Regions from separate parts of the Ralstonia insidiosa genome, predicted to be linked through region 3. Evidence: predicted binding sites of a transcription regulator. Region 3 holds the regulator's gene; each other region holds the start of a gene.
The links. The regulator HrcA, encoded in region 3, represses chaperone genes, less so after heat shock. The targets are predictions, from matches to a motif close to TTAGCACTCNNNNNNNNNGAGTGCTAA.
Positions count from the first base shown of each region.

Region 1: a site for HrcA is predicted at 1,998-2,024, ahead of groES (co-chaperone GroES). Genes of this name have one in related genera too.
Region 2: a site for HrcA is predicted at 1,174-1,200, ahead of rpoH (RNA polymerase sigma factor RpoH). Genes of this name have one in related genera too.

Region 1 covers NZ_VZPV01000001.1:1,243,367-1,246,644, reverse strand. Annotated here, with positions in the region: gene groL (chaperonin GroEL) at 1-1,503, opposite strand, end outside; gene groES (co-chaperone GroES) at 1,616-1,906, opposite strand; gene F7R11_RS06000 (aquaporin) at 2,469-3,164, opposite strand; gene F7R11_RS05995 (arsenate reductase ArsC) at 3,170-3,278, opposite strand, start outside.
Region 2 covers NZ_VZPV01000001.1:880,212-883,489, reverse strand. Annotated here, with positions in the region: gene F7R11_RS04340 (diguanylate cyclase domain-containing protein) at 1-1,044, shown strand, start outside; gene rpoH (RNA polymerase sigma factor RpoH) at 1,244-2,167, shown strand; gene F7R11_RS04330 (SCO family protein) at 2,236-2,841, opposite strand; gene cyoE (heme o synthase) at 2,910-3,278, opposite strand, start outside.
Region 3 covers NZ_VZPV01000001.1:3,244,734-3,248,011, forward strand. Annotated here, with positions in the region: gene tauA (taurine ABC transporter substrate-binding protein) at 1-884, opposite strand, end outside; gene hrcA (heat-inducible transcriptional repressor HrcA) at 1,013-2,080, opposite strand; gene F7R11_RS15445 (NAD kinase) at 2,191-3,129, shown strand; gene recN (DNA repair protein RecN) at 3,141-3,278, shown strand, end outside.

The sequences.
Region 1 (3,278 bases), 2.0 Mb from region 3:
GCGGGTCACCTTGGTCGGGTCCAGCACGCCCATTTCCACCAGGTCACCGTACTCGCCGGTGGCGGCGTTGTAGCCGTAGTTGCCGCTTCCTTCGATCACCTTCGACACCACAACCGAAGCCTCGTCGCCAGCGTTGGTGACGATCTGGCGCAGCGGCTCTTCCATGGCGCGCAGCACGATCTTGATGCCGGCGTCTTGGTCAGCGTTGGCACCCTTCAGGCCGGAGATCAGTGCACGGGCACGCAGCAGTGCAACACCGCCGCCAGCCACGATGCCTTCTTCCACAGCAGCGCGCGTTGCGTGCAGTGCATCTTCCACGCGGGCCTTCTTTTCCTTCATTTCGACTTCGGTGGCAGCGCCAACCTTGATCACGGCAACACCGCCGGCCAGCTTGGCCACGCGCTCTTGCAGCTTTTCACGGTCGTAGTCCGAGGTCGCTTCTTCGATCTGGGCACGCACTTGCTTCACGCGCGCTTCGATGTTGTGGGCATCGCCTGCGCCATCGATGATCGTGGTGTTTTCCTTGCCGATTTCAACGCGCTTGGCTTGGCCCAGGTCGTTCAGGGTTGCCTTTTCCAGCGTCAGGCCGACTTCTTCAGCGATGACTTGGCCGCCCGTCAGGATGGCGATGTCTTCCAGCATGGCCTTGCGGCGGTCGCCGAAGCCCGGCGCCTTCACAGCAGCCGTCTTCAGGATGCCGCGGATGTTGTTCACCACCAGCGTTGCCAGGGCTTCGCCTTCGACGTCTTCAGCGATGATCAGCAGCGGACGGCCAGCCTTGGCCACTTGCTCCAGCACCGGCAGCAGGTCGCGGATGTTGCTGATCTTCTTGTCGAACAGCAGCACGAACGGGTTGTCCAGCTGGACAACTTGCTTTTCCGGGTTGTTGATGAAGTACGGCGACAGGTAGCCGCGGTCGAACTGCATGCCTTCCACGACGTCCAGCTCATCGGCCAGCGACTTGCCGTCTTCCACGGTGATCACGCCTTCCTTGCCGACCTTGTCCATGGCTTCAGCAATGCGCTGGCCGATGGATTCGTCGCTGTTGGCCGAGATGGCGCCAACTTGAGCGATTTCCTTGCTGGTGGTCGTCGGCTTGCTGATCTTCTTCAGCTCTTCAACAGCGGCCGTCACAGCCTTGTCGATGCCGCGCTTCAGGTCCATCGGGTTCATGCCGGCGGCAACGTACTTCATGCCTTCGCGCACGATCGACTGGGCCAGCACCGTTGCGGTGGTGGTGCCGTCACCGGCGTTGTCGCTGGTCTTGGAAGCCACTTCCTTGACCATTTGCGCGCCCATGTTCTGCAGCTTGTCCTTCAGCTCGATTTCCTTGGCGACCGACACACCGTCCTTGGTCACGGTCGGGCCACCGAAGCTGCGCTCCAGCACCACGTTGCGGCCCTTCGGGCCCAGGGTCACCTTCACTGCGTTGGCGAGAATGTTCACGCCTTCGACCATCTTGGCACGTGCGGCGTCGCCGAACACTACGTCTTTAGCTGCCATCTTGAGAATCTCCGAGATCTTTGGATGTTGCCCGCGCAAGCTCAATAGGCTGCGCCGGCAATGAGGATTGGGTTACAGGTAAGCGTTGCGAACGTTATGAACGAGCGCGTGCTTACTTTTGCACCACGGCCATGATGTCTTCTTCGCGCATGACCAGGACTTCCTGACCATCCACCTTGACGCTCTGGCCGGCGTACTTGCCGAACAGCACGCGGTCGCCGACCTTCACGTCCAGCGCGATCGCATTGCCCTTGTCGTCTTTCTTGCCCGGGCCAACGGCCAGGACTTCACCTTGATCCGGCTTTTCAGCAGCGGCGTCAGGGATGACGATGCCCGAAGCGGTCTTGGTTTCGTTGTCCAGGCGCTTCACGATCACGCGGTCGTGCAAAGGACGCAGGTTCATACACAACTCCTCAATGCAAAGTGAGTGTTTATTCACAAAACACGCCGCAAGACGCGGCGCATCGGGAAAGCATCGGGGGTCGGAGGCGTTGTTAGCACTCCTGCCCGGCGAGTGCTAATTATAGGGACGGGGTATTACGATTTCAAGAATGGAAATGTCGACCTGTCGAGTTGTCGAGATTCACTCAACTCTGAACTTTGTTCACTCAACGCTGAACGCCATCGCGTTCGCATACAGTCCTTCCGTGAAGAATCCCTTTTGCTTCAATAGCTTAGCGTATGCGACGTGACGGAAGCTGAGCGACGGGTGAGAGGCGGCGCCCTCTGCGAAGCGAGCCCGCGATGGTTGACCGACCTGGCGAAAGATTATTTTTATGGCAAATAAATCACATTTGCACGTGCCATTCAGCGCGTCGAACCCGAGTGTCCACCGACGGCACTCGGGTGAACAAGGAGGCTCCAGCGCAGCCTCCTCCCAACTGCTGTTTCCTGCCCATAGCGGAAAAGCGTCGCTTACCTGAACGGGGAGGTCGCCAATGTTGGCAGCGCTCAAGGCGCTTCAACTACTGCCCGCCCGAAGGCTCGACTCCATTTGCATCGCCACACTGCGATAGCCGGGGCCCGAGCAAACGATGCAGCAAAAGCCCGAGTGCGGCTCCAACGCACTCGGCGGCGATGAAGCCGGACACGCTCGACGGCGCGATGCCAGCAAAGCTGTTGCTGAACATGCGCCCGAACGCCGCCGCCGGATTGGCGAACGACGTGGAAGCCGTGAACCAGTAAGCCGCGCCGATGTAGGCAGCCACCATGGCAGACGCCTTACCCTGCGGCGTGCGCAGGATGACCAGCAGCAAACCAGCTGTCGCCACAGCTTCGGCAATCCATTGGCCGAGTCCGCTGCGCAGCTTGGTCGAGAACTGGATGAGCGACAGGTCGAACATCGCGTGCGCCAGCCATGCGCCCAGCACGGCGCCAACGAGTTGCGCGATCACGTAGGGCATCAGGTCAGCCCAGGGCAACTCACCCTGCGCCACCATCACCGCGCTGACTGCCGGGTTGAAATGCGCGCCGCTGGTCGGGCCGAACACCTCGATCAACACATACAGGCCGCCCACCGTGGCAGCCGTGTTGGCCAGCAACGCAATCGCCGCGTTCCCGCCCGCCAGCCGCTCGGCCATGATGCCCGAGCCGATCACGATGGCCAGCAGCAATGCCGTTCCCAATGCTTCGGCAAGAAGGCGGGTTCGCAGGTCAGCCATGGCGCTCAGCGTTGCGAGATGCGCTCGAGGTTGGCCTGCAGCTCGGTGTTGCTCAGCGTGTCGAGCGGCAACATCAGCAGTTGCAGCACGCGGTAGCCGATGGCTTGGCGCGTC
Region 2 (3,278 bases), 2.4 Mb from region 3:
GACATCACCTCGCTGCGCACCGGCAAGCCGCGCTACCTGAGCGGCCATTACTACCCCGACTACGACGACCGCGGCACGCTACGTGGCTACTTCTCGGTGCTGCAGGATCTGACCGCGCGCACCACAGCCGAAATCGCCCTCGCCCGCAGCGAACGCGCGCTCACACTGGTGCTCGACAACGCCCCGCTGCTGGTCTCGCACATCAACGCTGATGGCATCTTCACCTTCTGCAACGTCACCCACGCACGCTGGCTGCAGCGCACGCCCGAGGAGGTCTGCGGCCAGCCGGCGCAGGACGTCTTCACGCCGGGCACCTATGCGCTGCTGGCGCCGTATCTGACCCGCGCGGTGCGGGGCGAGACGGTCGAGTTCGAGATCAACGCGCCGTGGTATGAGAAGCCGCACGCCGGCAGCCCGCGCCACCGCACGCGCTATCTGCGTGGCCAGCTCGTTCCGGATGCGGCGGATTGCGATTGCAGCGCCGAGCGCTGCGGCTTCTACGCCTTCGTGCAGGACGTGACCGAGGCCAAGCGCAGCGAAATGGAGCTCTCGCGCATGGCCCGCTTCGATGCGCTCACCGGCCTGGCCAATCGCTACGAACTCTACGAGCGCCTGCGCACCGCGCTGGAGCGCCGCCAGCGCCAGCCTGCTCCCATGGGCGTGCTGTACCTGGACGTGGATCACTTCAAGCACATCAACGACACCTACGGCCACGCCGCGGGGGATGCGGTGCTGGTGGAAGTCGCCCGCCGCCTGCAGCAGGCCGTCCGCCGCACGGACACCGTCGCCCGTCTCGCAGGTGACGAATTCGTCATCCTCCTGGACCCGATCGACGCCCCGGATGATGCGCTGCACACCGCACACAAGGTGGTGAGCGCGGTTCGCCCGCCGATCCTCCTGCGCGGCGGTGCGTCGCTGCATGTGACGGCGAGCATCGGGGTGGCGTGCCCAGCACCGGATATCAGTGATCCCGACGTGGTTTTGCGTGAAGCGGACCGTGCACTTTATTGGGCCAAGTCACGCGGGCGCAACACGGCGGCATAACCGAGAACTGACGCTGCCAATGGTGGTCTATGACTGGGTGCGCGGCCACTTTTGCTGCGGCGCAATTATCACCCTATTGAGGTCAATCATCTGATTTACGGGAACTATCAGCTAGCACAAAATGTCCTATTAGCACTCTTCCGGTTGGAGTGCTAAGATGCTTTTCCAAACTTCCACTGGATTTCGACAGGAGTCCTGAGTGAACGCAGTCATTCCCGTGAATACCGTCTCCCCCATCGCCGCGCAGCAGTCTTCGGGCAACGCGTGGGCACTGGCCTTCCCCGGCAACCTCGGCAACATTGACGCCTACATCCAGAGCGTCAACCGGGTGCCGATGCTGTCGGCCGAAGAAGAACAACGTCTGGCCCGCGAGTACCGCGACAACGACGATCTCGATTCGGCGCGCCGTCTGGTGCTCTCGCACCTGCGCCTCGTGGTGTCCATCGCCCGCCAGTACCTCGGCTACGGCCTGCCGCATGCCGACCTGATCCAGGAAGGCAACATCGGCCTGATGAAGGCCGTCAAGCGCTTCGACCCGGATCAGGGTGTGCGTCTCGTCTCGTACGCGATGCACTGGATCAAGGCCGAGATGCACGAGTACATCCTGAAGAACTGGCGCATGGTCAAGGTGGCGACCACCAAGGCCCAGCGCAAGCTGTTCTTCAATCTGCGCAGCCATAAGCAGGATGCGCAGGCGACCTTCTCGCCGGACGAGATCAGCGCTGTAGCGGCCGAACTCAACGTCAAGGGCGCCGAAGTGCGCGAGATGGAAACGCGCCTCTCGGGTGGCGACATTGCGCTGGAAGGCCAGATGGACGACGGCGAGGAATCCTTCGCCCCGATCGCCTACCTGGCGGACACGCACAACGAGCCGACCCGGGTGATCGAGTCGCGCAGCCAGGATCGCATGCAAAGCGAAGGCATCGAAACGGCGCTGGCCAAGCTGGACGACCGCAGCCGCCGCATCATCGAAGCCCGCTGGCTGAACGTGAACGACGACGGATCGGGCGGCGCCACGCTGCACGAGCTGGCTGACGAGTTCGGCGTCTCGGCCGAGCGCATCCGCCAGATCGAATCGGCCGCGATGAAGAAGATGAAGGGTGCGCTGCAGGCGTTTGCCTAAGCTGCGCTTCTCACAAAGAAAAGCCCGCCAAAATTGGCGGGCTTTTCTTTTGGGCGCGAGTTACGCGATCACTCGTTCAGCAGCAGTTTGACGTCATGCGCGATCGGCTCAGGACCCTGACCATGCTTGATGAACAGACGCAGATTGCCCTTCGTGTCGAACATGTAGCTACCTGCAGTGTGATCCATCGTGTAGTTGTCGGGCTTGCTGCCCGGCACCTTGCTGTAGAACACCTTGAAGTCGGACGCGACCTTCTTCAGCTCCGCCTCGTCGGCCGGGCGCAGGCCGATGAAGCGCGGGTCGAACGCCGGCACGTACTTGGCCAACAGGTCTTGCGTATCGCGCTCGGGGTCGACAGTGACGAACAGCACCTGCACGCGATCGGCATCCTTGCCGAGGGTGTCCATTACGGCGCGCAGTTCAGCCAGCGTGGTCGGGCAAACATCCGGGCAATGCGTGTAGCCGAAGAACATCACGACGACCTTGCCGCGAAAGTCCGCCAGCGTGCGGCGCTTGCCGGTGTGGTCGGTCAGCGAGAAATCCTTGCCGAAGCTCTTCGCACCGGTGATGTCGAGGTTCTTGAAGGCAGGCTTGTCGCTGCAAGCCGTCAGCGCCAGCACGGTGGCGGCCAATGCGGCAAACAGAACGGCGCGAAAGTGTCGGAAAGAGAGCATGGTCATTGTCTTGGGGAGAGGCTGCTAGCGTAGCGCCAACTGCACGCGCTCGCCGGCAGCCCCGTGCGTCACAGCGCCGCGCCTTGGGTGAACGTAGGCCCGAACTTGAAGTAGTGATCCACCAGCAGCGCCGCAAACAGGATCGACAGATAGATGATCGAGTAGCGGAAGGTCTTCTGCGCCAGCGCGTCGGAATAGTTGCGGTACATGCGCCACGCATAGGCGAAGAAGCCGCCGCCCAGCACCAGCGCCGTCGCCAGGTAGATATAGCCGCTCATGCCGTGCACGAACGGCAGGATGGTCGCGGCAATCATGATGAGCGTGTACAGCAGGATGTGCAGCAGCGTGTATTTCTCGCCGTGGGTGATCGGCAGCATCGGGAGGCCTGACTTGGCGTAGTCGGCACGGCGGTACAGCGCGAGCGCCCAGAAATGCGG
Region 3 (3,278 bases):
CGCTTGGAAGCCTGCTCCGCCGCATCCGGGAAGGCATACAGCGCCAGGCTTGCCGGCACATCCGCCGCAGCGGCACCCGAGGTCTTGGCAACCGCCGCCACCTGCGGCGAGGTCACCGTCCAGGCAGCTTTGTTGTCGCGATAGGCGGCATCGGCCTTGGCCAGCACCTCGACAAACTTGGCGATGAACTCCGCGTTGTCACGCGCAAACTTGCGGTCTGCCACGAAGCCATCGAAAGTCGACTTGCCGGTGGCGGCAGCGATCTTGCCCGAGGTGGTCAGCACCGTGCCGTTCTTCTTCACCTTGGCGAGCACCGGATCCCAAATGAAGGCGGCATCCACGTCACCCCGGTCCCACGCGGCAGACAGCTCCTGCGGGCGCAGGTTGACGACCTTCACGTCGCGCGGGTCCAGCCCGGCCTGCTGGAGCGCCACCAGCGCGTGAAAGTGCGAAGTCGACACGTATGGCACGCCCAGCGTCTTGCCCTTCAAGTCCGCCACGCGCGACACGCCGCTGCCGTTGCGGGCGACCAGTGCTTCGGCATCATTGATGTTGTCGAGAATCCAGAACAGCGAGAGATCCACGCCCTGCGATACGCCGGCCGCAATCGGGCTCGACCCTGCCTCGCCAATCTGTACGGAACCCGACGCGATGGCGCGCACCACATCGGCGCCGCTGGCGAGCTGACGGTAAGTCACCTTGTAGCCGGTGGCGCGCTCAACCTCGCCGGTGGCCTGGGCGTAGCGCCACGGCAGCACCATGTCCTGATAGGCGATGACGACCTCGCGGTCCGCCGCGCGTGCCGGTGCGGCACCAAACAACGCCAACGAAACGGCTGCGGTCAACGCCGCAGCCAGCAAACGGGGAAGAGAGAAACCAGCCATGGAAGACTCCGGCAAAAGAAGAACGCGCACATGCGCCGGAGTCGATTGTGGGAGACGGCAGACCGCGCTGTCGTCGAAGAAAATCGGCTGAGCTTATGCAGCCCGCATGCAGACCTAAACTCGGTAGATCAATATTGGCTGAGCGTGCTCGACAGCAGCTTGGCGGTGATGTCCACGATGGGGATCACGCGCTCATACGCCATGCGCATCGGCCCGATCACACCGAGCGTGCCGACGATCTTGCCGTCGACCTCGTACGGCGCGGTGATGACAGCCATGTCTTCGTGCGGCACGAGGCTGCTTTCGCCGCCGATGAAGATCTGCACGCCCTCGGCGCGGCTAGATACATCCAGCAGCTGCAGCAGGCCGGTCTTCTGCTCGAACACGGCAAAGAGGCGCCGCAGCTTGTCCATGGAGGAAGACAGGTCTTCCACATCCAGCAGCTTGCGCTCGCCGGAGATCACCACTGGCTCTTCGTCCGACGCGGCACTGCTGCCCGCCTCCACCGCCGCCTGCATCAGCGAGGTCATGTCGGCCTGCAGCACCGACAGCTCGCCGCGCAGGCGTTCGCGTACGGCGTCGAAGGTCAGGCCGCCGTAATGCGCGTTGATGTAGTTGGCCGCCTCCACCAGCTGCGACGGCGTGTAGGGCGTATCGGTATGGATGATGCGGTTCTGCACGTCGCCCTCGGGCGTGACGACGATCAGCAGGATACGGTTTTCCGACAGCCGCAGGAATTCGATCTGGCGGAACGCGTGCGAGCGGCGCGGCGTCATCACCACCCCGGCAAACTGCGACAGGTTGGACAGCGTCTGCGCCGCCGCCGCAATCACCCGCTGCGACGATTCCGACCCGTGCGACGCCAGTTGCGTGCGCACCTGCTCGGCAATCACGCCGGCCATCTGCTGCGCCATGCGGTCGTGCGCGCCGAGTGCTCCCATCGCGTCCAGCGGGCTGGCCGTCAGCATGGTGTCGACGAAGAGCCGGTAGCCGCGCGGCGTCGGAATGCGCCCGGCCGAGGTGTGCGGGCTGGCGATGAAACCCATCTCCTCCAGGTCGGACATCACATTGCGGATGGTGGCCGGCGACAGATCAAGCCCCGAATACTTCGACAAGGTGCGCGAGCCCACGGGCTGGCCCTCGGCGATGTACCGTTCGATCAGGGTCTTGAGGAGGATGGTGGCGCGCTTATCCATGATTCTTCGATTTTACGCAAAATCGACTGCAACCAGCGGGTGACGTTGGCGTTTCTCGCCAAACAACGTCAAACGTAGCGGGGGTCATATCGATATGGTGTAATGCGCGCATGTCGATTCCCCCGTCCGCCGTGGCCTCGAAACCTCCTGCTGCCTTGTCTGCCTCGCCTTTCAAGACCGTCGCACTGGTCGGCCGGTATTCGGCCGCCAACATTGCCGGCCCGCTCATGGAGTTGGCGTCGTGCATTGCCGCGCGCGGGCATGACATCGTGTTCGAGCGCGAAACGGCGCTCAATATCGGTGTGCAGGATTACCCTGCCCTGCCGCCCGAAGAAATGGCCCGCCAGGCCGACGTGGCCGTTGTGCTCGGCGGCGACGGCACGCTGCTCGGCATCGGGCGTCACCTGGCCGGCGCCAGCGTGCCCGTGATCGGCGTCAACCACGGGCGGCTCGGCTTCATGACCGACATCCCGTTCGACGATGTGCATACCGTGCTGCCCGACATGTTGTCCGGCCGCTACGAAGCCGAAACCCGCACGCTGCTGCAATCCCAGGTCGTGCGCGACGACGAGGTCATCTTCTCCGCCCTGGCCTTCAACGACGTGGTGGTCAACCGCTCAGGCACCTCGGGCATGGTGGAGCTGGCCGTGTCGGTCGATGGCTTCTTCATGTACAACCAGCGCTCGGACGGCTTGATCGTCTCCACGCCCACCGGGTCGACGGCGTATGCGCTGTCGGCGGGTGGGCCGATCCTGCATCCGGCGCTCTCCGGCCTCGTGTTGGTGCCCATCGCGCCGCATTCGCTGTCGAACCGGCCGATCGTCATTCCGCAGGATGCGGAAGTGGTCATCCAGGTCACCAGCGGGCGCGATGCGAGCGTCAACTTCGACATGCAGTCGCTCACCTCCCTGCTGCCGGGCGACCGCATCGTGGTGCGCCGCTCGGAGCGCACCGTGCAACTGCTGCACCCGGTCGGCTACAACTACTACGCCACGCTGCGCAAGAAGCTGCACTGGCACGAGTACCCGACTGAAGACAACCGGCTTTAAATCCCTCCGCCATGCTGCGCAGCCTCACCATCCGCGATTTCGTCATCGTCCACGCGCTGGACCTCGACCTGGCCGACGGCTTTACCGTATTCACGGGCGAAACCGGCGCGGGCAAATCCATCCTGATCGACGCATTGGCGCTCACGCTG